2 regions of the Arthrobacter sp. zg-Y20 genome follow, and region 2 is predicted to be linked to the other one. Evidence: predicted binding sites of a transcription regulator. Region 2 holds the regulator's gene; the other holds the start of a gene.
The links. The regulator HspR, encoded in region 2, represses chaperone genes until heat shock. The targets are predictions, from matches to a motif close to AAGTTGAGTCNNNNNGACTCAACTT.
Positions count from the first base shown of each region.

Region 1 (15,710 bases), 980 kb from region 2:
ACGGGGTGACCGATGAGGAATACGATCACCTGCTGCGGCGGGCAACGGCCCTGGTGACCCTGTCCAAGGCCGAGGGCTACGGGCTGCCGGTGATCGAGTCAATGGCGGTGGGCACCCCGGTGGTGGCCAGCGACATTCCGATTTTCCGGGAGGTATCCGGCGGCGCGGCCCTGCTGGTGGATCCGGACGACCCGGCCGCGTTCGCCGGTGCCGTCCGTGAGCTGGCGGTGCCGGAGCGCTGGCAGAAGGCGTCCGACGCCGGCCTGCAGCGGGCGGGCGACTACGGATGGGCGGCTTCCGCGCGGCAGCTGATGGCAGCGGCCGGGGAGGCTGTACGCCTGTTCCCCGGCCGCCGACGTCGTCGTTAGCGCCTGCCGTTAGAGGTTAACGACCATCTTGCCCTTGTTGGCACCCTTCATCAGGTCGATGAAGGCCTGCGGTGCGTTCTCCAGACCGTCCACGAAGGTTTCGTCGTAGCTGACCGCGCCGTCCCGCAGCCAGCCGCCCATCACGGTGTTGAACTCGTCGACATACTGGCTGTAGCTGCCGACGATGAAGCCGCGCAGCGTGATTTCCTTGCCGATGGCGATGGCAAGGTTGCGGGGTCCGGTGGCGGCGCCCTTGTCGTTGTACTGGGAGATGGCCCCGCACATTGCGACCCGGCCGCCCTTGTTCATCACTGAGAGGGCTGCTTCGAGATGTTCGCCGCCAACATTGTCGAAGTAGACATCGATACCGTCCGCACCGGCTGCCTTCTTCAGGGCGTCCTTGACGGGGCCCTCGTGGTAGTTGAACGCCTCGTCGAATCCGAGGTCAAGCAGCCGCTGGACCTTTTCCGCGGAACCGGCGCTGCCGATGACCTTCTTCGCTCCCAGCGCCTTGGCGATCTGGCCTACGAGGGATCCCACGGCGCCTGCGGCACCCGAGACGAAAACCACATCCCCTTCTTTGAACTCCCCCACCTTGGTCAGGCCGATGTAAGCGGTCTGTCCGGGCATTCCCAGTACACCCAGGTAGGCGCTGGCGGGTGCCAGATCCGTGTCAATGACCTTTGTGCGGCGGCCGTCCAGCACCGCGTAGTCCCGCCAGCCAAGGCCGTGGAGCACTATGTCGCCGGGCTTGCGGTCATCCGAGCGGGACTGAATGACCTCGCCGACTGCACCGCCCTCGAGTGCGGCGTCGAGCTTAAACGGCGGGACGTAGGACTTCACGTCATTCATGCGTCCGCGCATGTAGGGGTCCACGGACATGTGCAGGTTACGGACCAGCACCTGGCCGTCCTGCAGTTCAGGGACCGGCACTTCGGCCAAGCGGAAGTTCTCATCTGCGGGCCAGCCCTCGGGGCGGGAGGCAAGCTGGATTTCACGGCCTGTTTCGGGGTACGTGCTCATGGAGAGGTCCTAACTGTTGGGGTGGATGGACTGTTGGGCTTTGGCCACGGACTGCCGCAGCGCGGCATTGACCTTGGCGAGGGTTTCCTGGAGGCTGCGCAGTTCCTCCGGATCCAGGCCGGCGGATGCTGCGACACGGTCCGGAAGGTCGTGGGATTTCTGTTCCAGGGCGCGTCCTGCATCTGTGAGGTAGACGCGGACCCGGCGCTCGTCCTCAACGGCCCGGCGGCGCTGAAGCAACTGCGCCGCTTCCAGCCGCTTGAGCAGCGGAGAGAGCGTGCCCGAGTCCAGTTCCAGGGACTGCCCCAGGTCACTCACGCTCTGGCCGTCCTGTTCCCAGAGCAGCGTCATTACCAGGAACTGCGGGTAGGTCAGCTTAAGTTCCTCGAGCATCGGACGGTACAGCGCGGTGGCGGCCCGTGAGGCTGAGTACAGCGAGAAGCAGACCTGGCGCTGCAGCGATTCGTTCATGCCTTCCACCGTAGGACACAACTCAGTTGTGTACAACTTAATTGCCTTCGGGGCTGCTGGCGCCTGTCGCCCGGCTGCAGCAGCTGGCGGCAGGTTGCCGCCCCCTCCCGTAGGCTGTGGCCATGCAGGAACCCCTGGCTATTCCCGATTACCGCCGAACCGCACGCCGTCTCCCCTGGGGCCGGCTTCCTGCTGCTGTCCGGGACAGCATTGCCGCTTCCCTTGACGGCGGGGTGTCACTGGTGGAGCCGGCAGGCGGCGGGTTCACCCCCGGCTTCGCTGCGGTGCTCGGGAACAAGAGCGGGGACCGTATCTTCGCCAAGGCGGCCGCTGCGTCGGACGCCTTCATCTACCCTTCCTATCTCCGCGAGTCCCAGGTGGTTCCCCTGCTGCTCCCGGGGATGCCTATGCCTGCCCTGCGCAGTGTGCAACGGCTGGTGGCCGACGGCATTCACTGGCAGGTGCTGGTGTACGAGGCCGTGCCCGGACGGATGCCGGGCCAACCCTGGACCGAAGCGGATGTTGCCGCCGTCGAAACCGCCTGCGTCACTGCCGCAGCACTGCTCGCCGGCTTCCCGCGTTCCGAAGGCGGAACACCGGTTGCCGAAGATATGGCCCTGATTCCGACCCGGTTCAAGGCGGTGGCCGACGGCGGAGAGCCGCCGTGGTTCCTGCCCGGGCTCAGCGCTGAAGAGGCCGGCGGGTTCCAGGAAGCACTGGACCTGTGTCCCGAGGCACTGGCCGGAGACGCCGTCCTGCACGGCGATCTGCGCGCCGACAATATCCTCATCAGCAACGGACGTGCGCTGTTCTGCGACTGGAATTTCCTGGGCACCGGTGCACCCTGGATCGACTGGGTGGGGGTGCTGCCTTACGGCCGGGCCGACGGTATCGACGCCGATGCCTGGCTGCGCCGGTCCGAACTCACCCGGGACGTGCCGGACGCCTATATTGATGCCTTGCTGGCAGCCCTGCTGAACTACATGATCCACTGGGGCAGCCAACCCGACGTCGACACCAGTCCCCTCCTGCGCATCCACGGACGGCACACAGCCCGGCTGGTGTACGACTGGCTGGCTCGCCGGCAGGGGTAGTGCGGGGCCGCAGGCTATCCCAGCCCCTCCAGGACAAGGGTCAGATGCCGGCGCCAATCGGCGCCTCCGGGCTGGAAATACATGGTCGACATAATCCCGCAGGTGATCACCGGAAAGTCGTCCCAGGTCAGATCCCCGCGCACGGCACCGGAGTCAGCGGCCCTGCGGATGATCCGGGTGACGATGCGGGCAAACTCCGTCTTCTCGGCTTGGACGCCCTCCCATTCGAAAGGCCCGGAACCGAGCAAGGCGAGCTGGAAGCCGGCGTCGTCGTCCGCGGCTTCCAGGTAGCCCACCAGCACGGCCTCAAATGCCGCCCGGGGGTCTTCGATGGCCTCCGCCGAGCGGGCGAGCTCAGACATGCCGCCGAATCGTTCCTGCACAATCGCCGTGAGCAGCTCCTGCTTGTTGGAGAAGTGCCGGTAAAGGGAACCTATGCCGACGCCGGCATGGGCAGCAATTCTGTCCATGTGGACATCGTTGCCGTGGCTGGCGAACAGCTCCCTGGCTGCAGCCAGGATTTTCTGCCGGTTCCTTCGCGCATCGGCGCGTAAAGAATCATTCAATGTGGCACTCCTTTGACAAACGGAATTGTAGTTCCGTATTGTGGCGCACACCAAAGCGGAACCGGAACTCCGGTTCCAGTCCTGCCAAGCAGGATGCCCATTTTCGGAGGAAACCATGATTGTAGTCACCACACCAACCGGCCAGATCGGGCACGCAGTAGTTCAGGGCCTGCTCGCGGAGCGCCAGTCCGTGCGGGTTATTGCCCGGAACCCCGCGGCGCTGCCGGACGGCATCGCCGAAAACGTCGAGGTGTTCGCGGGTTCGCACGGCAACCCTGAGGTCGCCATGGCTGCCTACGAGGGGGCGGATGCCGTACTCCACATCACCCCGCCAGATGTCCATGCAGCGAATGTACGGAGCCACTACCGCGGGTTCGCCGCGGCGTCGGCGGCTGCAATTACCGCAACAGGGGTCAAGCGTGCGGTCGTGGTATCCACCCTCGGGCGGGGGTATACGGCAGAGGCCGGGCACCTCTCCGCTGCCCTGGAGGCGGAAGGGATCATCAACGCAACAGGCGTGCACACCCGCTCCCTGGCCATGCCCTTCTTTATGGACAACCTCCTGAACCACCGCTCATCCATCAAGGACCACGGGATACTCCCCCTGCCCAACGAGCAGGACAAAGTACTGCTGACCGTCGCGACCCCCGACATCGCCCGTGTTGCGGTGGGACTGCTGACAGACCGGACCTGGACGGGGCAGGAGTCGTTACCCGTGGTGGGGCCGGACCTGCTCACCCCACGGAAGATGGCAGGGATTATCTCGGACAGTATCGGCCGGCCCGTGCACTTTGCGCAGGTCAGCTCCGATACCTACCGGTCGACGCTCCTCCAATACGGCATGAGTGAAGGCTGGGTTCAGGGCCTAGCGGACATGGGGACCGCCCAGAACAACGGCATTTACGACGTGCAGGTCCGAGACCCGCACCGGGTTACCGAAACAAGCTTCGCGGCCTGGGTGGAAACCACGCTCAAACCTGCGCTCTGAATTCCCGCGCCTGCGTCACCTGTGCCGCCGAAAAAGTAGTTGGCACTCCGACCCGTGGAGTGCTAATCTGCTTCCGCAAGTTGAGTGATGCTCACTCAGCTTTGGAACAATTGCACAACAAACGCACAACAAACGCAGAACAACGCTTGAATCAAGCGATCGAATGGAGGAGTTGATACCACATGGCTATGAAGTTTGATCCGTTCCAGGAACTCGACCGGATGGCACAGGCACTGCGCGGTGAAGGAACGCTCCGCGGCATGCCGATGGACCTTTACCGGCAGGGCGACCACTATGTCCTGGCCGCCGACCTGCCGGGCATCGATCCCGGATCCATCGACGTTGATATCGACGGCCAGCTGCTGACCATCCGGGCCCAGCGCACGCTGCACGGAGCCGAAGGCGTCAAGTGGCTCACCCGTGAACGGGAAAGCGGTTCGTTCCTGCGCCAGCTGAACCTGGGGCAGGGACTCGACACCGAGAAGATCTCCGCAAGCTACGAGAACGGTGTCCTGAGCGTAACCATCCCGGTGAGCGAGCGGGCCAAGCCGAGGAAGATCGCGGTGCAGGCAGGCGAAGCCCGTGACGCCGAGGCACACGAGGCCGTCAGCGCGTGAAAACCAAGCGGGGTCCCGGGAACTCTCCCGGGACCCCGCTCTTGTACGCGGTTGTTGCCAAGTTCACGCCGCTCCGGTTAGGGACCGTTCCGTGGCCGGCTGGATACTGGAAGGGACTCCTCTTAGTCGCCGCGTCCAGGAAGAAGGGATGGCCTGTGCATATTCCCAAAGTCAATCGGCCCGGCTGGATGATCCACGGGGTGCCCCGCGGACTTCTCGGAAGGCTTGCCAGGCTGGGCAACGCCGCGCAGCTATCGCTCCTCGTGCTGCTGGCGGGCTGCGCCGTCCTGTGTGAACTGCTGTAGCGGCTTAAAGGATGTCGGTGCCGTCCACCCGCACGTACACCGGGTCCCCCGTGCGCCGCGCGGATGCTGCGGCCTTGACGGACCGCAACGACGCCGTGATGGACGGGGCCGCAGCATAGGGGAAGAACAGCAGCGTGCGGTACCTGCCGCCGGCTCCGCCCAGCTGCCCGGCCTCCGGTCCGCTGTCCTGGACGCCGCCCGGAAGACCTGCGGAGGGAAGCGGTGCAGGACCAATGGAACGGACCCCCTGAGGCAGGTCCAGCCGGGTACTAAAGGCTTCCAGTGCCTCACGCGAACCGGTCAGCTCCGCATACCGTACAGCAGGAGGCAGGCCTAGTTCCTGCCGCAGCGCCAGTTCGCGCTCCGCTGCCCCCGCAGGGTCCCAGCGCAGCAGGTGCCCAACGGTTGTGCCGTCGTCGGCCGTCACCACCACCAGTCCCTTCTCCCCCGCCGGACGAACCAGCGCGGCGGCGCTGAACCAGCGCCGCAGGGTATCTTCCCCGGCACGCAGGGACTCCCGCGAGAGCATCGCGTTGCCGTCCAGCAGGATGGCCGCCGCGTATCCGCCGGCCGCAACCGGTTCGGCTCCGGGCGTGGCAACCACCAGTGCAGGCGCATCAGGGATCTCGGCCCGCACATGGTCCCCAGCCGATGAAATGACCGTGGTGGAAGGAAAGGCGCGCCCCAGCTCCTCGGCAGTGCGTCCCGCGCCGGCAGTGGAACCGCGCAGCTGTGTTCCGCCGCAGTTGCCGCAGTGCCACATAGGCTCCGGGCGCCCGCACCAGCGGCAGGCAGGAATGCCGTTTCGGCTGGCCAGCCCCAACGGACCGGAGCAGTGCCGGCAGCGCGCGGGTTCCCGGCAGTCCTGGCAGGCAAGGGCCGGAGAGAAACCGGTACGTGCCACCTGGACCAGCACCGGACCGCGGGTCAGCCCGTCCTGGGCGGCCTTCCACGCTGTATGCGGAATCCGGGCCCGGGCCGCCAACGGATCCCGTTCCATGGTGAAGGAGTCCGAGGTGCTGACCACGCGGGGCGCGTGCCCGCGGACGGTGGAGCGCTCGGCCGCGATCCCGGCGGCCCAGCCGCTGGCAACCAGCCGCTGGGCTTCGGTGCTGCGCGAATGCGAGGCAAGCAGGAGCGCACAGTTCTCCAGTTCGGTGCGCAGCAGCAGGACATCGCGTGCATGCTGGTAGGGAGCGCGCTGCTCGGCATGCAGGTCATCGGCGTCGTCCCAGAGCACGGCCAAGCCAAGGTCCGTTACGGGTGCGTAGGCAGCTGACCGGGTGCCGATAGCAACCCGGACGTCACCGTGCAGCAGCTTTAGGAAGCTGCGGTAGCGCGGGGTGGGACCGTCCTCCGCAGTCAGCCGCACAAACGCGTCGGCTCCGATGCGTGCGGTCAGGGCAGCCTGAAGCCGGGCCAGGTCCTTGTTGTCGGGCACCACCACTACGGCCCCGCGCCCGGAAATCAGCGTGGACCGGACGGCTTCGGCGATTTCGGCAGGCCAGTCCTGCGGTCCGTATCCGCCCAGCGAGGAGAGCACCGCGCGCGGACTGTGGCCGGCAGCCAGGTGGGTGAGGAAGCGGGGGCCGTGCGGATAACGTGCCAGCGGATTCGCTCCGGCACCTTCCGGTCCGTCAGCCTTACCCGGTGCGGCCGGCGTAGCAGTTTCGCCGTCGTCCGCCGCGTTCTTGCGTGCCGTGAATTCCTTGTCCACACGGGCCGCCCGCGGCGGAATGGCGACGCGCAGCACATCGTGCACCGTGCCCGCGTACCGTGCCGCCACCGCTTCAGCCAGGCGAAGGATCTGCGGGGTGAGCACCGGCTGCGGGGAAATGACCTTACCCAGCGGCATCAACCGGGCCGTGGTATCCGCTTCCGCGGTCCGTTCGGTGATGAACCCGGGCAGCTCCTGCCCGCCGAACCGCACCTTGACCCGGGCACCGGACACCGCGTCGGCGTCGAGCTCCACGGGAACCAGATAGTCGAACGGCCGGTCCAGGTGCGGCAGGGGCGAGTCCAGCAAGACGCGCGCTATCGGCAGGGCAGGCGCCGGCTGGGCCTTGCCCACTGCCTTGGCCGGCGGCGTGAAGCCGTGCAGCAGCGACAGCTGCACGGCCTCCCCGGACTGGTCCGCTGCCATGCCGGCTACACGTTGAAGTAGCTGCGGAGGTCCTCGACCTTGTCCTTGCGCTCCCAGGTGAACCCTTCATCCTCGCGGCCGAAGTGGCCGTGCGCGGCGGTTCGCTGGTAGATGGGGCGCTTCAGGTCCAGGCCGTTAATGATGCCCAGCGGGCGGAGGTCGAAGACCTCCTGGACGGCGTCAGCGATCCGGGCCGGGTCAACGGTTTCGGTCCCAAAGGTCTCCACGTAGATGCCTACGGGGCGGGCCATGCCGATGGCGTAGGCAATCTGGATTTCCGCACGCCGGGCCAGGCCGGCGGCGACCACGTTTTTGGCCACCCAGCGCATGGCGTAGGCCGCTGAACGGTCCACCTTGCTCGGGTCCTTGCCGCTGAAGGCGCCGCCGCCGTGGCGGGCGAATCCGCCGTAGGTGTCCACAATGATCTTGCGGCCGGTCAGGCCCGCGTCTCCCACGGGGCCGCCGATGACGAACGGGCCGCCCGGGTTGATGATGTGCTGCACGTTGGAGACGTCCAGGTCACTGCCGGCCAGCACGGGATTAATGACGTACGCCGCCATGTCGGCCCGCAGCTGCTCAAGGTCCAGGTCTGCGGCGTGCTGGGTGGATACCACCACGGAATCAACGGACACTGGGCGGTCGCCGTCGTAGCCAATGGTGACCTGGGTCTTGCCGTCCGGGCGGAGGTACGGGAGGGTGCCGTCCTTGCGGACGTTGGTCAGGCGCTCGGAGAGCCGGTGCGCCAGCCAGATGGGCGTGGGCATCAGCACCGAGGTTTCATCACTGGCGTAGCCGAACATAATGCCCTGGTCCCCCGCGCCTTGGGCGTCGTACGGGTCCACCACCTTGCCGGTGCGGTTTTCCAGGGAGTTGAACACGCCGGAGGCGATTTCCGGGGACTGCTGGCCAATGGAGACGGACACACCGCAGCGCGCACCGTCGAAGCCGTTGGCGGAAGAGTCGTAGCCGATGTCCAGGATGGTGTCGCGGACCAACTGCGGGATTTCGACGTAGCCCTCGGTGGTCACCTCACCGGCAACATGGACCAGGCCGGTGGTCACGAGGGTTTCAACAGCTACCCGGGACTCGGGGTCCACCTTGAGCAGTCCGTCGAGGATGGCGTCACTGATCTGGTCGCAGATTTTGTCCGGGTGGCCCTCAGTGACGGATTCCGAGGTAAAAAGGCGCAGGTTGGACTGCGTCTTGGGAGAGGCAGAAGTAGAAGTCACAGCATTTACTCTACCGGGCACCCCGGACACTCCCGGACCCGGCCGGCCGCGGGGTCAGGACCGGCGGGCAGCCAGTTCGCCGGCAATCCGTGCGATGATGCGCGCCGAGACCTCGGATTTGGTACCGGCGATGGTTCCGGCCGGCTCCAGGTCCGAGTCCTGCGGTGAGAGAATCGTCACCTCGGTTTCGTCCTGACCGAAGACCAGGGACCGGCCCACCCGGTTCAGCACCAGCAGGTCGCAGCCCTTCCGGGCCAGTTTCTTGCGGCCGTATTCCAGGACGTCGGCTGACGCGTCACCGGTCTCGGCGGCGAACCCGACAATAAGCCGCGGTGCGGCGGTGGCGGACGCATCCCGGTCCTGCACCAGTTCGCGCAGGATATCGGGGTTGCGGACCAGGGTAATCACAGGGTCGGGGACGTCGTCGCTCTTTTTGATTTTGGTTTCCACCGTCCGGTCCGGACGGAAGTCTGCCACGGCCGCGGCCATGATCAGCACGTCCGAATTGGCGGCAGCCTCGCGGACTGCCGCACGCATGTCCAGCGCGGTCTCCACGGAAACCAGTTCGACGCCGGCAGGGGCCGGGACGTCCATGTGGGCGGCGATGAGGCGCACCTTGGCGCCTGCGGCAAGGGCGGCCGAGGCCAGAGCGGTCCCCTGCTTGCCGGAGGAACGGTTGCCCAGGAAACGGACCGGGTCCAGGGGTTCGCGGGTGCCGCCGGCGGTGATGGTTACAGTGGTACCGGAAAGCGGGCCCGGCTCCACCGCGGCCAACGCGGCAGCGTAGATCGCTTCGGGCTCGGGCAGCCGCCCCGGACCCGAGTCCTTGCCGGTCAGGCGGCCGACGCCCGGTTCCAGGACCACGGCGCCGCGGCTGCGCAGGGTCGCCACGTTGGCCGCCGTGGCGGGATGGGCCCACATTTCGGTGTGCATGGCAGGTGCGAACACCACCGGGCCCCTGGCCATCAGCAGCGTATTTGTCAGCAGGTCATTGGCCTGCCCCGAGGCGGCGCGCGCCAGCAGGTCCGCCGTGGCGGGGGCCACCACAATCAGATCGGCTTCATGGCCCAGCCGAACGTGGTTGACCTTCTCCACCTCGTCAAAGACCGAAGAGGAAACGGTGTTGCCGGACAGTGCCTCCCAGGTGGCAACTCCGACAAACTGCTTGGAGGATTCAGTGGGCACAACGCTGACGTTGTGCCCGGCTTCGGTAAACAACCGCAGCAGCGACGCGGCTTTGTACGCGGCAATTCCGCCGCCAACGCCCAGAACTACGCGCACGCTGCTGCCTTCCCCCGTTGGTGGTGCTGTCTACTCGGCGGTTTCGCTCGGGCGCACCACAAGCATGCCGTCGTTGATCTCGCGCAGGGCGATGGACAGCGGCTTTTCGTTCAGCTTGGTTTCGACCAGCGGGCCAACATACTCGAACAGGCCCTCATGGAGCTGGGAGTAGTAGGCATTGATCTGGCGGGCGCGCTTGGCACCGTAGATGACCAGCGCGTACTTGGAATCGGCGGCTTCGAGCAGGTCGTCGATCGGCGGGTTGATGATGCCTTCAGACACAGGGTTCTCCAAAATTCTTGAACGGGATTCGAGGTTTGTCAGCGCTGGCGCGGACTGATTCCCATGAGTGATACGAGCTCAGCTGCAGCCCGCTGGACGTCATCATTAATGACGGTGTGATCGAACTCGGACTCGGCAGCAAGTTCCAGTTTAGCGGTTTCCAGCCGTTGCTGCTGCTCTTCGGGGGTTTCGGTACCCCGGCCCACCAGACGGCGTACCATTTCGTCCCAGCTGGGCGGGGCCAGGAACACGAAATTCGCCTCCGGCATGGACTTCTTGACCTGGCGTGCGCCCTGCAGGTCAATCTCCAGGAGAACGCTGCGGCCATCGGCCATGGCGGCCTCCACGGTGCGGCGCAGGGTGCCGTAGCGGTTGCGGCCGTGGACAACGGCCCACTCGAGCATCTGGTCCTGTTCAATCATGGCGTCGAACTCTTCAGCGCTGACGAAGAAGTAGTGCACGCCGTCTTCCTCGCCGGGCCGGGGTGCCCGGGTGGTGGCGGAGACGGAAAGCCAGACCTCGGGATAATTGTCCCGGATATAGGTGGACACAGTGCCCTTGCCAACTGCGGTTGGACCTGCAAGAACTGTCAGCCGCGGTTGCGACACGTAAACCTCATTCACTCGTGATAAATGCGCTGAAAGACTGCAGCGGTCGAAACCTAGTGGTTCTCCAGCAGCTCGATCAGCGCCTTGCGCTGATGCACGCCCAGCCCCCGGACACGGCGGGTGGGCGCTATACCTACCGTAGCCATTATTCCAGCTGCGCGGCGCTCCCCTACACCGGGCAGGGCGCGGAGCAGGTCCATGACCTTCAGCCGGCCTACGGCCTCCTCCCCCGAACGGGAGAGGATCACTTCTTCAATACTGAGGTCACCGGACTTGATGCGTGACTTGACCTCGGCCCGTACGGCCCGGGCGGCAGTGGCTTTTTCCCGGGCCCGGGTACGCTCGGCTTCGGTCAGGGGCTTGAGGTTCAAAAGGGACTCCCGGACGACGACGTACCGCTGTCAGCGGCTCTGCTGGTAGGACCGAACCTATCCGCAATCGAAGCCCAATTGCAATGGAGCGGGCTTTCGGCGCAGACGGCGCGCAGTTACGGTTTGGCTGCCAGCTCCGCGCCGGCCCGTACCGCCGCTGCCTGCAGCAACCGCGGATCCGGTCCGGCCTGCAGGATGCCGCGGCTGGAGGTGGCCAGGACATTGGGATACGCCGCTCCGAAGGTTTTGCGCAGGTCTGCGGCCGTCGCGCCTTGGGCACCCAGGCCCGGCGCCAGCAGGGGCGCACGGGATGCGGCCAGGTCAATGTCCAGCCCGTCCAGCACCCCGGCCCCCACCGTCGCGCCGACCACCAGGCCCACCGGGCCCAGCCCATCCGGGGTCCGTGCGTTTTCCGCGGCGGCGGCATCAACCACGCGTGCAGCCACCGAGCGTTCCCCGTGAGCGTTGCCGGCGTGCTGCACCGAGGCACCTTCCGGGTTGGACGTCAGTGCCAGCACAAACACACCGCGTCCGCTGCCTGCTGCGAGATCCAGGGCCGGGCGCAGCGATTCGAAGCCGAGATACGGGCTGAGCGTCACGGCGTCGGCGGCCAGGACGGAGCCGTCCCGCAGCCAGGCATCGGCATAGGCAGCCATGGTGGAGCCAATGTCGCCGCGCTTGGCATCGGCAATGCTGAGCATCCCCGCGTCGGCGCACGCCGCCAGCAAGCGCTCCAGGACCGCGAGGCCCGCCGAGCCGTGGCGTTCGAACAGGGCCACCTGCGGTTTGAGTGCGGCGGCGTGCCCGGCCACCGCCTCCAGGACGGTCAGCGAGAAACGCTCCAGCCCGGCGGCGTCGTCGTTAAGTCCCCAGTCCGCCAAGAGGCCCGGATGTGGATCAACGCCCACGCACAGCTGCCCGCGGCGGTCCATGGCCGAGCGCAGCCGTGCGCCGAACTGACGGCGTGCCTCAGGCACCTGCGGCGGCCTTCAGGCGGGCGGCATGCTCCTGCAGCGAGGTGACATCCCATTCATAGGAGCGCATCGCCTCAATGGCCTGCACCGCTGCGCCGAACTCGGACACCGTGGTGACCACCGGGCAGCCGATGGAGGTGGCAGCGGCACGGATCTCGTAACCGTCGCCGCGGGCCTGGCCGCCGGAGGGAGTGTTCACCACCAGGTTGATCTCACCTGCGGTGATGAGGTCGACGACGGTGCCTTCCCCGTTGGGGCCGGTCCCCTCGGCAACCTTCCGCACCACGGTGGCGGTGATGCCGTTGCGGCGCAGTACATCGGCGGTGCCGCCGGTGGAGAGGATTTCGAAGCCGAGGTCGCTCATCAGCTTCACCGGCATGATGATTGAGCGCTTGTCCCGGTTGGCCACGGATACAAACACCTTGCCGGCGGTGGGCAGGGCGCTGTTGGCTGCGGCCTGGGACTTGGCGAAGGCCGTGTCGAAGTATTTGTCGATGCCCATGACCTCGCCGGTGGACCGCATTTCCGGGCCGAGCAGGGAATCCACCACAGTGCCCTCGGGCGTGCGGAACCGGCTGAAGGGCAGCACTGCTTCCTTCACGGCCACCGGGGCGTCCAGCGGCAGGGTGGAGCCGTCGCCGTCGGCGGTCAGCTTTCCGGCGGCCCGCAGTTCAGCGATGGTGACGCCGGTGCCGATCAGGGCGGCGGCCTTGGCCAGCTGCACTCCGGTGGCCTTGGAGACGAACGGGACCGTGCGGGAGGCCCGCGGGTTGGCTTCGATGACGTACAGGACGTCGGAAGCCAGCGCGAACTGGATGTTGATCAGGCCGCGCACGCCCACGCCGGCGGCGATGGCCCGGGTGGCTTCGCGGACCCGGGCGATGACGTCGGTGCCCAGGGTGATGGGCGGCAGCACGCAGGCGGAGTCGCCGGAATGGATGCCGGCTTCCTCGATGTGCTCCATGATCCCGCCCACGTACAGGTCGGTGCCGTCGAAGAGGGCGTCCACGTCGATCTCGATCGCGTCCTCGAGGAACCGGTCCACCAGCACCGGGTGGTCCGGCGTGATTTCGGTGGCGTTGGTGATGTAGCGGGACAGGTTTTCCTCGTCGTACACGATTTCCATGCCCCGGCCGCCCAGCACATAGGAAGGCCGGACCAGCACCGGGTAACCGATTTCGTCCGCAACCTTCTTCGCGTCCTCAAAGGAGACGGCGGTACCGTTCTTCGGTGCGGTCAGTCCGCCCTGGTCCAGGACCCGCTGGAAGGCACCGCGGTGTTCCGCCAGGTCGATTGCCTCGGGCGAGGTGCCCAGGATGGGGACACCGGCGTCGGCCAGCGCCTGCGCCAGCTTCAGCGGGGTCTGCCCGCCAAGCTGGACGAACACGCCCAGTACGCCGCCGGTGCGCTGCTCGGCAGCGATCACCTCCAGGACGTCTTCCAGGGTGAGCGGCTCGAAGTAGAGCCGGTCGGAGATGTCGTAGTCGGTGGAGACGGTTTCGGGATTGCAGTTGATCATGACCGTCTCGTGGCCGGCTTCGCGCAGCGCCATGGTCGCGTGCACGCAGGAGTAGTCGAACTCGATGCCCTGCCCGATCCGGTTGGGCCCGGAGCCCAGGATAATGATGGACGGCTTGGCGTGTTCGGCCACCTCGTCCTCCTCGTCGTAGGAGGAGTAGTGGTACGGGGTGTAGGCGGCGAACTCGGCGGCGCAGGTGTCCACGGTCTTGTAGACCGGGCGCACGTTCAGGGCATGCCGGACGCCGCGGACAACGGCCTCCGGGGTGTTGGTCAGCGTTCCGATCTGCTCATCGGAGAAGCCGTGCCGCTTGGCCAGGCGCAGGATGTCCTCGTTGACCGACGGCGTGGCGCGGATCTGCTCGGCCGTCTCGTTGATCAGGGCCAGCTGGTCCAGGTACCAGGGATCGATGCCGGTGGCTTCGAAGAGCTCTTCAATGGAAGCGCCGCCCAGCAGGGCCTGCTGGACCTGCTGCAGCCGCGCGGTGGTGGGCCGCTTGGCTGCTTCGACCAGGGCCGGGACGTCGGCGGCGTCCACCGGATCGAAGGACAGCGTGGCGCCCTTCTGCTCCAGGGAACGCAGCGCCTTCTGCAGGGCTTCGGTGAAGTTGCGGCCAATGGCCATGGCCTCGCCCACCGACTTCATGGTGGTGGTCAGGGTGGGATCGGCGGCCGGGAACTTCTCGAACGCGAACCGCGGAACCTTCACGACCACGTAGTCCAGGGTCGGTTCGAAGGACGCCGGGGTTTTCTTCGTGATGTCGTTGGGGATCTCATCCAGGGTGTAGCCCAGGGAGAGCTTGGTGGCGATCTTGGCGATGGCGAAACCGGTGGCCTTGGACGCCAGCGCGGAGGAGCGCGATACACGCGGGTTCATTTCGATGACCACCACGCGGCCGGTATCCGGTTCGATGGCGAACTGGATGTTGCAGCCGCCGGTGTCCACCCCCACCTCCCGGATGACGGCGATGGCGATGTTGCGCAGCTTCTGGTATTCGCGGTCGGTCAGGGTCATGGCCGGGGCCACGGTGATGGAGTCGCCGGTGTGCACGCCCACGGGATCGAAGTTCTCGATGGAGCAGACGACCACCACGTTGTCGTTCTTGTCGCGCATCATTTCCAGCTCGTATTCCTTCCAGCCGAGGATGCTCTCTTCGAGCAATACCTCGGAGGTCGGGCTGTACTGGATGCCGGCGCCGGCGATGCGGCGCAGGTCCTCCGCGTTGTAGGCCAGGCCGGAACCCAGCCCGCCCATGGTGAAGGAGGGCCGGACCACCATCGGGTACCCGAGCTTTTCCGCTGCGGCGAAGGCCTCGTCCATGCTGTGCACAATGATGGAATCAGCTGATTCGGCGCCGCAGCGTTCGACGACGCCCTTGAACTTTTCGCGGTCCTCGCCCAGTTCGATGGCGGCGATGTTGGCGCCGATGAGTTCCACGTTGTATTTCTCCAGCACGCCGTTCTTATCCAGCGCGATGGCGGTGTTCAGGGCGGTCTGCCCGCCCAGGGTGGGCAGGATCGCGTCGGGGCGTTCCTTGGCGATGATCTTTTCGACCACCTCGGGGGTGATCGGTTCCACGTAGGTGGCGTCGGCGAACTCCGGGTCCGTCATGATGGTGGCCGGGTTGGAGTTCACGAGGATGACCCGCAGGCCTTCCTCCTTCAGGACGCGCAATGCCTGCGTGCCAGAGTAGTCGAATTCCGCGGCCTGGCCGATGACGATCGGGCCGGAGCCGATGACCAGGACGGATTTAAGGTCGGTTCTGCGGGGCATTAGATGCTCTCCTTGTTCTTACTGGAGGCCATGAGCTCCACGAAACGGTCAAAAAGGTAAGCGGAGTCGTGCGGGCCGGCGGCGGCTTCGGGGTGGTA
Region 1 is NZ_CP126241.1:2,048,044-2,063,753, forward strand. Features, by position in the region: gene QNO06_RS09790 (glycosyltransferase family 4 protein) at 1-368, shown strand, start outside; gene QNO06_RS09795 (NADP-dependent oxidoreductase) at 378-1,391, opposite strand; gene QNO06_RS09800 (MarR family winged helix-turn-helix transcriptional regulator) at 1,401-1,862, opposite strand; gene QNO06_RS09805 (phosphotransferase) at 1,985-2,956, shown strand; gene QNO06_RS09810 (TetR/AcrR family transcriptional regulator) at 2,971-3,522, opposite strand; gene QNO06_RS09815 (NmrA family NAD(P)-binding protein) at 3,638-4,510, shown strand; gene QNO06_RS09820 (Hsp20/alpha crystallin family protein) at 4,693-5,127, shown strand; gene QNO06_RS09825 (hypothetical protein) at 5,283-5,432, shown strand; gene QNO06_RS09830 (primosomal protein N') at 5,437-7,575, opposite strand; gene metK (methionine adenosyltransferase) at 7,581-8,804, opposite strand; partial or broken gene coaBC (bifunctional phosphopantothenoylcysteine decarboxylase/phosphopantothenate--cysteine ligase CoaBC) at 8,859-10,088, opposite strand; gene rpoZ (DNA-directed RNA polymerase subunit omega) at 10,116-10,379, opposite strand; gene gmk (guanylate kinase) at 10,406-10,975, opposite strand; gene mihF (integration host factor, actinobacterial type) at 11,029-11,346, opposite strand; gene pyrF (orotidine-5'-phosphate decarboxylase) at 11,463-12,323, opposite strand; gene carB (carbamoyl-phosphate synthase large subunit) at 12,316-15,612, opposite strand; gene carA (glutamine-hydrolyzing carbamoyl-phosphate synthase small subunit) at 15,612-15,710, opposite strand, start outside.
Region 1: QNO06_RS09820 (Hsp20/alpha crystallin family protein) is a predicted target of HspR. The motif match lies at 4,588-4,612, and genes of this name have one in related genera.

Region 2 (15,710 bases):
CGCTACGTGCATGTGGAGTTCTACATCATGGGCTACGACGCCCAGACCAGGCAGTTCTTCCAGGCACTCAAGTCAGCGGCTGCCCGCGGCGTCACCGTCCGGCTGCTCTTCGACCACATCGGCACCCTGCGGATCAAGGGCTACCGGAAGATGCTGCGCGAACTGCGCAACAGTGATGTCCAATGGCGGCGGATGCTGCCGGTGGAGCCCTTCCGGGGCCGCTGGCGCCGTCCGGACCTGCGCAACCACCGGAAACTGGTGGTGGTGGACGGAGCCGTTGCGTTCACCGGATCGCAGAACCTCATTGAGCCTGCCTACCACAAGGGCCGCAACCGCCGCTCCGGCCGCAAATGGGTGGAGCTGATGGCCCGGGTGGAAGGACCGGTGGTGGATGAGCTCAACGTCGTTTTCGCCACCGACTGGAACGCCGAAACCGATGAGAACCTAGAACGCGAACTCAGCCTGTACGAATGGACCTACGATCCGGGCAACGTGACCTGCCAGGTGGTCCCCAGCGGACCGGGCTTCAGCACCGAAAACAACCTGCGCCTGTTCGCGTCCCTGATCTATTCGGCCAGCGACCGGATTTCCATCACCAGCCCGTACTTCGTGCCCGATGACACCCTGCTTTACGCGGTGACGACGGCGGCCCAGCGCGGCGTGGAAGTGGAACTGTTCGTTTCCGAAAAGGGCGACCAGTTCCTGGTGGACCACGCCCAGCGCTCCTACTACGAGGCGCTGCTCCGGGCCGGGATCCGGATCTACCAGTACCCCAAGCCGCTGGTCCTGCACGCCAAGCACTTCACCATTGACAACGAGGTGGCCGTCTTGGGCTCCTCCAACATGGACATGCGTTCTTTCTCGCTGAACCTCGAAGTCTCCATGATGATGTTCGACGGCACCATCGTGGAACAGATGCGCCGGGTCGAGGACACCTACCGCGCCCTGTCCAAGGAACTGCTGCTGGAGGACTGGGTGGACCGCCCCCTCTGGCAGCGCTACATCGACAACGTGGCCCGGCTGACCGCCACCCTGCAGTAAGGAGCCCGCGCGGCGGCCAGCGCCGGCAGTTCAGGCAGCGCGGTCCAGCACGCCGAGGACCGACGCCAGCGCCGCTGCTGCATTGGCGTCCGGACCCACCATCCGCACCGCCAGGTCCGCGGCGGCGGACGCGTCGTCGTCGGCGGACCAGCGCCGCTCCTGCGCGGCCCAGCGCTCCCAGTGCGGGGCGTAGGTGCTGCCGTCGCGCTCCAGGGCGTACCTGCGGCGGACGGATTCCTCGCCGCCCACCCATACGGCGGTGTCCAGCATGCTGCGGGCCTCGCGGTGCGCGGCGCCCACCCCTTCGAAGACGACGGCGTCGGCCGGTTCGGTGCTCCGCCAGGGTCCGCGGCGTCCGGCTTCCCAGTCCCAGGCCTGCCAGCGGGCCGCCTGCCCCCGGGCGAGCGGACGCAGGACCTGCTCCCGGTAGTAGGCCATTCCCGATTCCAGGCCGTCCCAGCCGGGGTAAATGTCCTCGAGGTGGAACAGGCGCACGCTTCCGCGGCGGCTCAAGGCTGCGGCCACTTCGGTGGCGAGCGTCGTTTTGCCGGCTCCGGAGAAACCGTCGACGGCGATGAGCAGGGGTTTGCGGGAGTCTCCGGTGGAAGCTGCGGGCTCAGCGGTCATGGCGGCTTTCGCACCGGTTCGCCAGGAGCTGTTCCACATACTCCAGCACGCCCGGCACGGCGGCCGTGATGAGGGCGTAGGACTCCTCGAAGTCCTTTTGGTCCCCGTACCAGGGGTCCGCAATGCCCAGTTCCGCGGAGGGGTGCGGCCGGCCGGCCGGTGTCTGCAGGGCCGGGTCGAAGGCCCGCAGCATCATCACCTTGGCCCGGTCCGCCTGCGTGGGGGCCTGCAGCGACAGTTCCATAAAATGGCCGTAGTCCATGGCCAGGATCAGGTCACGTTCGGCGAACCATTCCGGCTGGAACCCGCGGGCCCGGAAGGCAGTGATGCCAGTATCCGGATAGCCGTGGCGCCGCAGTTCGGCCGCGGCCCGCTTATCCATCGGCTTGCCCGCTTCCCAGCCGCTCAGTCCGGCGGAGTCCACCGCCACTGCCGCCGGCTCTTCCCCGGCAACCGGCCGTTCCGCGGCGGCGTCGCCGAAGGCGCGGGCCAGCGCAAACTGGGCCATGGGGGAGCGGCAAATGTTGCCCGTGCATATGGTCTGGATCCGGAACATGCCTTAAATCCTACGCAGAACGCCGGCCTGCTCAGGCCCGGGCGAGCAGCTCGCCGCAGGGCATCAGGAACCAGCCGTCCGGTGCTGCGGCCCATTCCTGCCAGCCGGCGGAGAGCCGTTCCAAACCCTCCCGGTCCGCCAACCCGCGTTCGGAGGCCTGCTCGGCGAAGGCGGAATGCAGCACCCGCTCGGACCATGATGCGGCCAACCAGGCCCGCTGGTCTTCGGTCGCGTACAGCCAGTTGGAGGATGAGGGTGTCAGGTCCGTGAACCCTGCCTCCAGTGCCCAGGAGAGCAGGTGCCGCCCGGCGTCGGGTTCGGCCTGGTTGCCGCGGGCAATGTGCTGGTAGACCTGCATCCATTCGGCCAGCTCGGGAACCGCCGGGTACCAGCTCATGCCATGGAAATCGACGTCGCGCACTGCCACCAGCCCGCCGGGCTTGGTGACCCGGCGCATTTCGCGCAGGGCGGCCACCGGATCCGCCAGGTGCTGGAGCACCTGGTGGGCGTGGACCACGTCGAAGGTCTCGTCGGGGAAGTCCAGGTCATAAATGTTTCCCCCGGCGAAGGAGGCATTCGCCAGGCCGCGGGCGGCGGCCAGTTCGCGGGCCAGGACCAGGACGTCCTCAGAGGCGTCCAGGCCGATCACCACCCCGGGGGCTGCCAGTTCGGCAAGGTCCGCCGTAATGCTGCCCGGGCCGCAGCCGACGTCGAGCATGCTTATGCCCGGCTTCACTTCGGGCAGCAGATACGCGGCGCAGTCCTTCGCCGTGCGGACCGCGTGGGCGGACACCACGCTCTGGTGGTGGCCGTGGGTGTACGTTTCGGGACGCATAGCAGGACCCTACCGCCCTCCGCCCGCCGCAGGGAGCCAAAGCGCGACCGCGTGTTCCGCAAGGGCTCCAACCAAACTTGAGCCTCCTGCGCTCAAGTTTGTTGACAAAGAATCAGCTCTGAGTAAAGTTGAGTCCAGAACGCTCAATTGCTCTACGCGATGTCCAACGGAGGAAGCCATCCCGGTCCGGGAAGGGAACCGCCGCGGGAGAAGTCACGAAGATGCGGGTTTTTCCAAGGAAAGAGGAAGCAAATATGTCACGTGCAGTAGGTATCGACCTCGGAACCACCAACTCGGTCGTCTCGGTGCTGGAAGGCGGCGAGCCCACGGTCATCGCCAACGCTGAAGGCGGCCGCACCACGCCGTCGGTCGTGGCGTTCGCCAAGTCCGGCGAGGTCCTGGTCGGCGAGATCGCCAAGCGCCAGGCCGTCAACAACATTGACCGCACCATCTCCTCCGTCAAGCGCCACATGGGCACCGACTGGAGCGTGGACGTAGACGGCAAGAAGTACACCGCGCAGGAAATCTCCGCCCGCATCCTGATGAAGCTGAAGAACGACGCCGAGGCCTACCTCGGTGAGAAGGTCACGGACGCCGTGGTCACCGTTCCGGCCTACTTCAACGACGCTGAGCGCCAGGCCACGAAGGAAGCCGGCGAGATTGCCGGCCTGAACGTGCTGCGCATTGTCAACGAGCCCACCGCAGCTGCCCTGGCCTACGGCCTGGACAAGGGCAAGGAAGACGAACTCATTCTCGTCTTCGACCTTGGCGGCGGCACGTTCGACGTTTCCCTGCTGGAAGTCGGCAAGGACGAAGACGATTTCTCCACCATCCAGGTCCGCGCCACCGCCGGTGACAACCGCCTCGGCGGCGACGACTGGGACCAGCGCATTGTGGATTACCTGCTGAGCCAGGCCAAGGCCAAGGGTGCGGACCTGTCCAAGGACAAGATCGCCCTGCAGCGCCTGAAGGAAGCCGCGGAACAGGCCAAGAAGGAACTCTCCTCGGCCACCTCCACGAACATCTCCCTGCAGTACCTCTCGGTCACCCCCGAAGGCCCGGTCCACCTGGACGAGCACCTTTCCCGTGCCAAGTTCCAGGACCTGACCAAGGACCTGCTGGACCGCACCAAGAAGCCGTTCAACGACGTCATCGCTGAAGCCGGCATCAAGGTTGCCGACATTGACCACATCATCCTCGTGGGCGGTTCCACCCGTATGCCCGCCGTTTCCGAACTCGTGAAGCAGCTGGCCGGCGGCAAGGAACCGAACAAGGGCGTAAACCCGGACGAAGTTGTGGCCGTTGGCGCCGCACTGCAGGCCGGTGTCCTGAAGGGCGAGCGCAAGGACGTCCTGCTGATCGACGTCACCCCGCTGTCCCTGGGCATCGAGACCAAGGGCGGAGTGATGACCAAGCTGATCGAGCGCAACACGGCCATCCCCACCAAGCGCAGCGAGACCTTCACCACCGCGGATGACAACCAGCCGTCCGTGGCCATCCAGGTCTTCCAGGGCGAACGCGAGTTCACCCGCGACAACAAGCCGCTGGGCACCTTCGAGCTGACCGGCATTGCGCCGGCTCCGCGCGGTGTCCCGCAGATCGAGGTCACCTTCGACATCGACGCCAACGGCATTGTGCACGTGTCCGCCAAGGACAAGGGCACCGGCGCCGAGCAGTCCATGACCATCACCGGCGGGTCCTCGCTGTCCAAGGACGACATTGACCGGATGGTCCGCGAGGCCGAAGAGCACGCAGCCGAGGACAAGAAGCGCCGCGAGGCTGCCGACGTCCGCAACTCGGCCGAGCAGCTGGCCTACTCGGTGGACAAGCTCCTCACCGACAATGACGACAAGCTGCCCGAAGACGTCAAGACCGAGGTCAAGGGCGACGTCGACTCGCTGAAGAAGGCCCTTGAGGGCACGGACAACGACGACGAGGTCAAGAGCGCGTTTGAGCAGCTGCAGGCTTCCCAGACCAAGCTCGGCGAAGCCATCTACGCTTCGGCCTCCGCTGCCGGTGCTGAAGGCGCCCCGGGCGCCGGTGCGGCCGGTGACGGTTCCGCTGCCGGCAGCGCCAACGATGACGAAGACATCGTGGACGCCGAAGTTGTCGACGACGAAGAAAAGAAGTAATCATGCCGGCGGGTAACGAGCACGGGAACACTCCCGAAGGCGAAGAACCGGTAAGCGGCCAGGGCACGCCCGGCCAGGACGAGACGCAGGCCAACGGCGGCACCGGGGAGGAAGCATCGGCTTCCGCCCCGGCAGCCGGGGGCGACGCACTGTCCCAGGCGGAGCAGATCCTCAACAACGCCGACGTGCCGGCGCAGCCTGCTGCCGCCGGTTCGCCCGAGGCGGCGGAACTGCGCAACGACCTGCTGCGCCTGCAGGCCGAGTACGTGAACTACCGCAAGCGGGTGGAACGCGACCGGGATGTGGCCCGGGAAATGGCGGTAATCGGTGTGCTGAATTCACTGATGCCGGTCCTGGATGACATCGACGCCGCACGCCAGCACGGCGACCTGGCGGAGGGCCCCTTCGCCGCGATCGCCACCAAGCTGGAGAACACGCTGAAGACCTACGGCCTGGCCCGTATCGATGAGACCGGGGTGGAGTTCGATCCGAACATCCACGAGGCGCTCATCCAGCAGCAGAGTGCGGATGTCACGTTCGATACGGTGACGCAGATCCTGAGGTCCGGCTACAAGTCCGGCGACCGGGTCCTGCGTGCCGCGCAGGTGATTGTTTCGGTTCCGGAACAGTAAGCAGTACCGCGTCCGGGGCCGCCAGCAGGCGGCCCCGGACATTTCCATAGGCAGGTCCCGCAGCAAGCCGGGGCAGCAGCAGGTCCGGTGGCCGTGCTCGAAACGAGCGGGATCGGCAAATGAGGAAGGGGACGCCAATTGGCTAGTCAGGATTGGGTCGATAAGGACTTTTACAAGATTCTGGGTGTTCCCAAGGATGCGTCGGACGCCGACATTAAAAAGGCGTACCGGAAACTGGCACGGAAATACCATCCGGACCAGAACCAGAATGATGCAGACGCCGAGCGGATGTTCAAGGACCTTTCCGAGGCCTACTCCGTTCTTTCCGACGCTGAGGAGCGCCAGCAGTACGACGCCATCCGGGCAATGGGAAGCGGTGCCAGGTTCACGGCCGGCGGCCCCGCTGGTGCCGGCGGCGGCGCCGGCGGCGGTGCGGGCTTTGAAGACATCTTTGGCGGCCTGTTCGGCCAGGGCGCATCCCCGCGCGGGGGCCGGCGCACCACGTTCAACGCCGGCGGCAGCAACATTCCGCCCGAATTCGCCGACCTCTTCGGCGGCAGCGGGTTCGGCGGCGGCGGGTTCGGCGCCCCGCCGCCCACCAAGGGTGCGGACCGCACGGCCAGCACCACTATTTCCTTTGCCGGGTCGATCAACGGCACCGTCATCGGGCTGCGGGAACCCAGCGGGGAAGTAGTCGAAGTCCGGGTGCCTGCCGGCGTCAAGGACGGGCAGAAGATCCGGGTCCGGGGCAAGGGCCAGCCCGGTGCGGCCGGTCCCGGGGACCTGATGGTTACTGTGCACGTCACCCCGCACGACTTCTTCACCCGGGAAGACAACAACATCCGGATCCATGTGCCGGTCACCTTCCCCGAGGCCGCCCTGGGCGCGACCATCGAGGTGCCTACGCTGACCTCCGATACCGTCCGCCTGAAGGTGCCCGCCGGAACGCCGTCCGGGCGCACCCTGCGGGTCAAGGGCCGCGGCGTCCACACGTCCAAGGGCAACGGCGACCTGCTGGTGACCGTAGACGTCGCCGTGCCGTCCCACCTGAACAAGGATGCCCGCGAAGCCGTGGAAGCGTTCGCCGAAGCGACCAAGGGCGAGGACCCGCGAGCCTCGCTGGCAGCCAAAGCCCGGCTATAGCGTGCCGGTCGCCGGAGGGCGAACTTCCCGCGTTACTATTTCAACAGCCGTCAAGGAGGAACAATGGGCATAGATGCTAATGCGCCTATTTTTGTGATCTCCGTTGCCGCTGAGCTTGCGGAAATGCATCCGCAGACCCTCCGGCAATATGACCGGCTCGGCATTGTCCGGCCCAGCCGGGCGCCCGGCCGGTCACGCCGTTACTCCCAACGCGACATTGAACTGCTGCGCGAGGTCCAGAAACTGTCCCAGGAGGGCGTTTCCCTGGAGGGCATCAAACGCATCATGGAACTGCAGAACCAGGTCACCGGGCTGCGCCAGCGGATCGTGGAACTATCCACGGAACTGGATGAGGTCCAGCGCCGCAACCCGGACCACAGCCGGGTCTTTGCGGCCGGGCTGGCCGGCGACGTCGTTACCCTCAGCCGAGGACAGCGGCCGCCGGCGGCCGCCACTGCCGTGAAGCAGCTGGGCCTGGTCTCGCTGATGGAACGCCGAAGCCGGCTGCGCGCGCTTCCCGCAGGCAAGACTGCGCAGCGGAACTACGCCGACGACGGATACGTCCAGTCCCTGTAGCACTCCTCTTTAGGGGCGCAGTCCGGCGAGCAGTATGGCCAGCATGGGTTTCCTGTCCTCCGGGGTGCCCAGACGAACAGCATGCTCGATCCCGCAAACCAGGTGGGAGAGCTGCGGCAGGGTCAGTTCGCTGCGGATAATGCCCGCGGACTTGGCCCGGGCGAGCACAGCTTTGAATGCAGCGAAAATCTCCTCCTTTGCTGCCCGCACCCCCTCGGTTTCATCCTCCGGGGAAAGCAGGACGGATTGGAGTCCGCCGTCCTCCAGTTGCAGTTCGAGGGCCGCGCCGAGGTAGAGGGCAAGCGCTTCGCCTGGATCCGGTTCAGCTGCGGCACGGCGTGAAATCTCCTGCATCCGGCCCAAGGTGTCGGCCGTGAGTGCCTCCAACAGTGCCCGCATGGTCGGGAAATGGCGGTAGACCGTCCCTACCCCTACGCCCGCCTCCCGGGCGAGGTCATTCATCCGCAGCTCTTGGGGGTCATGCCGGCGGGCCACGTCCAGGATCCGTGATCGGCTGCGGGCGGCATCTGAACGAAGCGGTGGCATGGGTCCAGTGTAACTCAATCGGATGAAGTATCCGTTTCGTGTGCTAGGTTCTAAGCGGATAGATGATCCACTTAGATTCGAGAGGGCAATCATGACCTGGAACCCAGCCACCCTTCCCAGCCAGACGGGGCGCACATTTGTTATTACCGGGGCCACAGCGGGTATAGGATATTTCGCCGCCGAGCAGCTGGCCGGAGCGGGGGCACACGTTGTCCTGGCCTCCCGATCGGCTGACAAATTAGGCGCGGCCCAGGCCTCCATCCGGAACTATGTGCCGGAGGCCTCCCTCTCCGCGGTGGTGATCGAACTGGGTTCCTTCGCGTCCGTGGATGCAGCCGCAGGCAAAATTGCCGCGTTGCCCCGTCTGGACGGCATCTTCCTCAACGGTGGCGCCATGACCATGAACCGGCGAACCATGACAAGTGATGGGCTGCCGATCCTCCTGGGGACCCACGTTGCGGCCAGCGTTCGTCTGCTGGCGGGCATCCTGCCCCTGCTCTCGGCCACAGGGGAGACCGGCGGCAGGCTGAGCCGCGTGGTGCATGCGTCCACGGGATTTGTCGGGATCAAGCGGTACGGGCTGCAGGACGTGCGCGGCCTGCCATGGACCGGCATTGGCGCCTATACCAAGGCCAAGACGGCCACCGAGGTTTTCGGCCATGAACTCGACCGCCGGCTGCGTGCAGCGGGTCTCCCGGTGGCGTCAGTCCTCACCCGGCCCGGGGTGGGCGTAGATGCCAAAACACCGGAACGGGCGGGTGTCCGGGATGCTGCGACACCGTACCGGCGCAATCCCTACACACCGTGGGCACAGGGGAAAGACGCCGCGGCATACCCCGCCGTGCGCGCCCTGACCGATCCCGCGGTGCGCGGGGGAGAGTACTTCGCCCCGGAGGAGCGGCTGCGGGGAATGCCCGTGGCCGTGGAGCCCAACGCGCACACGGCAGGCCCGGATGAATCGCCGGAGCGGCTCTGGCTCCAGCTCGAAGACCTGGCCGGCGTGCAAATCCCCGGACTTGGAGCCCCGGCAACGCAGCCGGGCCTGCGCTAGCGCGGTCAGCGCAGCCGGCGGGCCCGAAGCACCACATCCTCGTTGTGGTGGGCGCCGGCACCGGAAGCTACGTGCCGCGGACGGGTCTCATGCACCTCGATCCGCCAGTCCCCGTCCAAGGCGGCGGCAATATCTGCGGGGAGCACATACTGGTCCAGATCGTGGCTGTGCCCGGCGTCGGAGGCCACGGCATGGTGCACCACCAGGAGCAGGCCACCGGGGGCGACCGCCTGCAGCAAGGCCTGTTCCGCGGCATGATCTGCTGTGCGCAGCAATGCCGGATACTGAGCCGACACCAGGTCGAAGGACGCCGCGGGGAGCTGGGCTTCGACCAGGCCGCTGTGCACCCAGGCGATCTGCAGGCGCTGCATTTCCGCCTGCCGTGCTGCCCGTTCCAGGGCTACGGAGGAAACGTCGAGTGCGGTCACGTCCCAGCCGCGGGCGGCCAGCCACAGCGCGTCGGCGCCTTCGCCGCAGCCGACGTCGAGTACCCGCCCCGGAGCCAGGGCAGCAGCTTCCGAGACCAAGGCACCGTTCGGCTGCCCGCTCCACAGGGCTTCACTGGCCGCGTAGCGCTGGTCCCACTCTTCTTCCACGCCTGCCGGTTCCGGCAGGGGAGGGGCAGGCTGCGGCGCGGGACGGGCGGCCTGATGCGGGGTGTTCGAATCCATAACTGAAGCATGCGCCGGCCACCGGTGCACCGCAAACCATGTTGCCGGACCGGCAACATGCCTGCAGTCGTCCATGTCCTCGTCGGGACTAGCCCGCCGGAGCGGGCTACTCCCGGGCTTCGGCCTCGGGCCGCAGCCGGATAAGGCGCTGCGGGCCGTCGTCGTCCAGTTCCACCAGGTCGCTGCGGGAGGAAAGGAAGTCGGTGAAGGACCGGAAGCCCAGCGGCTTTTCGTTGAAGGAGGGGTCCATACGCCGCATCTGGTTCTTTACCGTGCCTGTGTTGAGCCACTCGTCGTCGCCCTTGGCATGGCCGATCTTCAGTGCACGGACAAGCAGTTCGGTGGCAAGGGTCCGCGGGTCAATGTCTTCAGCGGTGTCCGGCTCCTCAAAGCGGGCGTCTTCGGTGTGCGAGAACATGGGCACCACGGTGAGCTTGCGGGCCTTGCTGGGGGTCTGGTCCATTGCCGCAGCAGGGGCCTTGGCGGATCCCGGTGCCGCGGCGACAGCCGCAACAATGCCGGGCAGGGAGTCATAATCCTCGAACTCGTCGCACGCGGCGGCCAGGGAGGTGCTGGTGGAACCGGCCACACCGATACCCACCACGAAGCGGCCCAGCCGCTTCGCCTTCTGGGCCAGGGCAATGTAGTCGGAATCCCCGGCCACAATGATGATGTGCGTCAGGTCCGGCAGCCGGAAAAGGTCTTCCACCACGTCCACGGCAAGCCGGATGTCGGCACCGTTCTTGGTGCCGCGCGTTGTGGTGGTGAACAACTGGGTGAGGTCCACCGCGCGGGACATCAGCTGCCGCTGGTAGCTGGCGTTGACGGGGACCGACCAGTCGGCGTATGCCCGGTTCACCACCAGGGTGCCGAAGGACGCGGCGAAGTCGATGATCGCATTGAAGTCCACAGTGGCAGCGGTGAGCTTCGCGGCAATATCGGGATCGGCATCCCGGTTGGTCTTGTCGAAATTGCGGATCCCGTCGCGCTGGAAGGCGTTCCGGCCGTGCAGTTGCTGGTAGCGCGAAATGACAATGTTGTCGAAGTCGATATAGAGGCCGACGCGTGCGTCGCTCGGTTCGGGCATGGTGCAAAATCCTTCTGGGCCGGCGGAGGGCTCACTGCCATCCGTACCACCAGTTTCCCGCCGCCGGTACTGCAAGGGCAAACCGGGGTCAAGGCGCAGTGCCGTCCGGCCCTGCCGGGGCACCGCCGAAGGAGCGTACTTCGCGGCCGGTTATCCGGCGGGGGCGAACCGCTGCTGGCCGATCACCGCCAGCAGGCCAAGCTTCTGCGCTGCCTCGCTGCGCGGGGCAGCAGTCAGCACCAGCAGGGCCTGGCTCTGGTCTTCGCTGTACAGGGTCTGGCAGTCGAGCTCGATTTCGCCCAGTTCCGGGTGCAGCAGCGTTTTGTGGTCGGCGAACCGGGTGGCCACCGCGTGGTCCTTCCATATTTCGGTGAACTCAGGGCTGCGCTTCTGCAGCAGGCGAACCAGTTCCCGCGCACGGGCCGAGTTTGCGGAAACTGCCACCCGCAGCCCGGCAACCTGGGCGCGGCCCTGCCGTGCGCGGTCAGCCGGCGGATAGAGCTCATGTTCAGCGGGATCGGTAAACCAGCGGTAAACGCTGCTGCGGGCGGGCCCGGTGAGCCGGGAATGGTCTCCCAGCAGTGCCATGGAAAGCCTGTTCTGCGCCAGTGTTTCCCCGAGCGCGGAAAGGATCAGCGCCGGCGTATCATCAAGCCGGTCCAGGACCCGCAGCAGGGCAGGGGCCACATGAGGGTCCAGGGACGCGCGGGGCGGCGGATTACGGTCAGCCAAACGGAAGAGGTAATCCCGCTCGTCGTAGCTCAGCCGCAGGGCCCGGGCCAGCGATCCCAGCAGCTGTTCCGAAGGCTGCGGGCCGCGGGCCTGCTCCAGCCGGGTGTAATAGTCCACGGACATCCCGGCCAGCGTCGCAACCTCGTCCCGCCGCAGCCCGGCCACCCGGCGCCGGGTCCCGGCGGACAGCCCGACGTCGTCGGGGCGCAGGGCATCCCGGCGGGATTTGAGGAAGTCGGCAAGTGTGGGGCGGTCCATGGCTCCATCATGGGCCACCGCAGCCGTTCTATACAGGGACCGGGAATCCTACGACAAACGCTCCTCTCCCGCCCGCCGCCGGCCGGGCCAACACTGGGGGCATGAACATTAACGGAAACACCATTTTCATTCCCGGTGCCACCTCCGGCATCGGCCTGGCCCTCGCCGTCCGCCTGCAGACTGCCGGCAACACCGTCATCATCGGCGGGCGGCGGACCGAGGTCCTGGAGCTGCTGGCCGCCGAACACGGCTTCGCGACCGTCGCCGTCGACACCACCGATCCGGCCTCCGTCCTGGCGGCCCGCGACACCGTGCTGGCCGGGCACCCGGACTTGAACGTGTTGATTGCCATGGCAGGAATCATGACCGGTGAAGACATGCGCAGCGAAAGCTTCCTCGCCGGAGCCGAGCGCCTGGTGGAAACCAACATCAACGGCCCGCTGCGGCTGGTGGCCGCGTTTATCGAGCACCTGCAGACCCGGCCGGATGCGGTGATCATGACCGTTTCCTCCGGGCTGGCCCATACCCCGCTGGCCAACACTCCGACATACAACGGCACCAAGGCCTTTATCCACCGGTTTAGCGAAGGCCTCCGGCTGCAGCTTGCCGGGACGTCCGTGCAGGTCATTGAACTGGTGCCGCCGGCGGTCCGGACCGAACTGATGCCCGGCGGCTCGGTGAACGAGCACTATCTCCCGCTGGATGCTTTCGCCGATGAGGTCATGGCCCTGCTTCAGGCCCAGCCCGATGCGCACGAAATCCTTGTCGAGGCCGTGAAGTTCCTGCGTTTTGCCGAAACCGAAGGCCGCTACGATGCGGCGGTCGCAGCGATCAATCCTGCGGTGCCGGCCTAGATCCGGCGGTAGGCGAGGTCGAAGATGAGCCGGCCGGCCTGGTGCGCCTTGTTCTCGAAGCTGGTGAGGGTGCGGCCCTCGAAGCGGGGAGCCCAACCGCCGCGCTCATCGACGTCGTCCTCCGGCACCTTGTTCTCGAGGCCTTCACGGTGCACCCGGGTCAGCGGACCCCGTTCGCCGGCCTGCTCGCCGGTATGCAGGTTCTCAAACTGTTCGGAGGCGTCCAGGACTTCGCGCATCTGTACGGCGTAGTCGGACCAGTCCGTGGCCAGCCGCCACGTGCCGCCGGGCACCAGGACCCGGGCCACCAGCTCGGCGAAGGACTCCTTGACGAGGCGCCGCTTGTGGTGGCGGGTCTTGTGCCAGGGGTCCGGGAAAAACACCCATACTTCGTCCACGGATCCGGCGGGGAGCATGCTGGTCAGCACCTCGGGGGCGTTGGCCTGCACCACACGCACGTTGGTCAGGCCCTTCTGCCCGATGCGCTGCAGGGTCTGTGCCAGGCCGGGCAGGTAGACCTCCACGGCAAGGAAGTCCTTGTCCGGGTTCTGCTCCGCGGCGTGCGTGACGGCTTCACCGAGTCCAGACCCGATTTCGACGACGAGGGGTGCGGTGCGCCCGAACTCCGCCGCGGCGTCGAACACGTACTCCGGATGCACCGAGGTATCGGCTTCCTCGCGCGGCACATCCACCACAAAACGGTCCGACAGTTCATCCCAGGCCTGCTGGCGGCGGCCCTGGAGGCGCGAGCCGCGCCGGACAAAGGAGACCGGAGAGCGGAAATGCCGGTCCTCGCCAGTTTCGGAGTCAACGTCGATGTCAGGGTCGGTGCCCTCGGCCTGCGGCAGGGCTGGTTCAGTAGTCATCACCGTTAATGCTATCGGCTGCCGGGGCCCCGGTTTTCACCGCTGCCGCCCGCCCCGATTAGGAAACTTTCCGTATTACGGTAAACTGTAGGGAGATGTTGGTCCTGCCACGGCCGCAGCCACAGGTTGCAGCCGTGTGTGTAAGCAGTCCAGCCTGCGTCGATGAACGCTTTCTTTTGTCCCGCCTGTTAGCGCGGTAGACACTGTCTGACTTTTCTTCGGCGAACCCCCGGCCCAAACGGCGTTGGGGGCCTCTTACCGAAAGTTGCCTGTCTTTAATGACCACTTTTGCTGCCCTTGGTGTGCCCAAGGCACTTGTTTCCTCCCTCGCTGCCGCCGGAATCGACGAGGCGTTCCCCATCCAGGTGGAAACCCTCCCCGACACCCTTAAAGGCCGCGACGTCCTGGGCCGCGGGCGCACCGGCTCCGGCAAGACCCTCGCCTTCTCCCTGCCGCTGGTCACCCGGCTGGCCGAGAACGAGGCAGCTTACCGCCGCCGTCCGAACCGCCCGCTGGGCCTGGTCCTGGCACCCACACGCGAACTGGCCACACAGATCAACAACGTGATTGAGCCGCTGGCGAAGGAACTGGGCCTGAACACCACCGTGATCTACGGCGGCGTGTCCCAGCAGCGCCAGGAAAAGGCACTGAAGGCCGGCGTCGACATTGTCATTGCCTGCCCCGGCCGCCTTGAGGACCTGATGAAGCAGAAGGTCATCAGCCTTGAGTCCGTCGAGATCACCGTGCTGGACGAGGCCGACCACATGGCCGACCTTGGCTTCCTGCCGGTGGTCCAGCGCCTGCTGGACCGCACTCCGGAAAAGGGCCAGCGGATGCTGTTCTCCGCCACCCTGGACAACGGTGTGGACAAGCTGGTCCGCCGTTACCTGTCCAATCCGCTGACGCACTCCGTGGATGAGCCGCAGGCAGCGGTCTCCACCATGGAGCACCACGTGCTGCTGGTCCAGGACCAAACGGCCAAGAAGCTGCTGGTCAAGGAACTGGCCGGGGGCCAGGGCCGCCGAATCATGTTCATGCGCACCAAGCACCACGCCCGCAAGATGGCCCAGTTCCTCACGGACAACGGCATTCCCACGGTGGACCTGCACGGCAACCTGTCCCAGAATGCCCGTGACCGGAACCTGGCGGAGTTCGCTTCCGGCGATGTCCGGGTCCTGGTGGCCACCGACGTCGCCGCCCGCGGCGTCCACGTGGACGACGTGGAGCTCGTAGTCCACATTGATCCGCCCACGGAACACAAGGCCTACCTGCACCGTTCAGGCCGTACGGCCCGCGCCGGATCCAGCGGAACCGTGGTCACGCTGACCCTCCCGGAGCAGAAGAGCGAGGTGTCGAAGCTGATGAAGGCTGCCGGCGTCGACGTTTCCATCGAGAAGGTCAGCCACAACTCCCCGTCCATCGCCAAGCTCGTCGGCGAACGCGCGGCTGTTGTGGAACCGCATGTCCGTGCCGCGCAGCTGGCAGCCAAGTCGCCGCAGCAGGGCGGCGGCCGTTCCACCGGCGCCAATGCCCAGCGCAAGCGCGCGGCCCGTTCCACCAGTGCACCCCGCGCCGGCGGACGCGGCGGCAACGGCGGACGCGGGCGGGTTTCCGCCGAACGTCCCGAGCGTACGGAACGCAGCGAACGCAACGACCGCGCTGCAGCCGGTGACGGCGGCCGCACCCAGCGTCCGGCCCGTGCCACCGAAGGACGCCGCGCCAGCGCCGGTGCTGCCACCGCTGCAGGCCGCAACCGCCGCCCCGCCACCGGCCAGCGTGCCGAAGGCGCCGGCAGCGGCCAGCGTTCCGGCGGCGCATCGGGCCGTCCGGCACGTGCCGCCGGTCCCCGCCGCGCCACCGCCCCGGCCTCCAACGAGCGCCGCTCCCGCTAAGGGTTCTGAGAAAAGAGGTCCCGCATCCACCGGATGCGGGACCTCTTTTTGTTTGCGTGCAGACCTATTCGGTGTACAGCCCCATGCCGCGCAGCACATTGCGCCGGGCGGCGTTGGAAATCAGGAACCGGCGCCCGGAGGTGACCTCCGGATCGACTCGGACAAAGGCGTTCTTAATGCCCGCCTGCCAGGGGAAAAGGGGAAGCTCCTC
Region 2 is NZ_CP126241.1:3,032,789-3,048,498, reverse strand. Features, by position in the region: gene cls (cardiolipin synthase) at 1-1,041, shown strand, start outside; gene QNO06_RS14570 (nucleoside/nucleotide kinase family protein) at 1,072-1,668, opposite strand; gene QNO06_RS14565 (low molecular weight protein-tyrosine-phosphatase) at 1,658-2,224, opposite strand; gene QNO06_RS14560 (class I SAM-dependent methyltransferase) at 2,256-3,059, opposite strand; gene dnaK (molecular chaperone DnaK) at 3,314-5,191, shown strand; gene QNO06_RS14550 (nucleotide exchange factor GrpE) at 5,194-5,823, shown strand; gene QNO06_RS14545 (DnaJ C-terminal domain-containing protein) at 5,962-6,966, shown strand; gene QNO06_RS14540 (heat shock protein transcriptional repressor HspR) at 7,030-7,542, shown strand; gene QNO06_RS14535 (TetR/AcrR family transcriptional regulator) at 7,552-8,088, opposite strand; gene QNO06_RS14530 (SDR family NAD(P)-dependent oxidoreductase) at 8,180-9,139, shown strand; gene QNO06_RS14525 (class I SAM-dependent methyltransferase) at 9,145-9,810, opposite strand; gene QNO06_RS14520 (NYN domain-containing protein) at 9,917-10,897, opposite strand; gene QNO06_RS14515 (helix-turn-helix transcriptional regulator) at 11,048-11,887, opposite strand; gene QNO06_RS14510 (SDR family oxidoreductase) at 11,989-12,741, shown strand; gene trmB (tRNA (guanosine(46)-N7)-methyltransferase TrmB) at 12,738-13,607, opposite strand; gene QNO06_RS14500 (DEAD/DEAH box helicase) at 13,886-15,499, shown strand; gene QNO06_RS14495 (pyridoxamine 5'-phosphate oxidase family protein) at 15,564-15,710, opposite strand, start outside.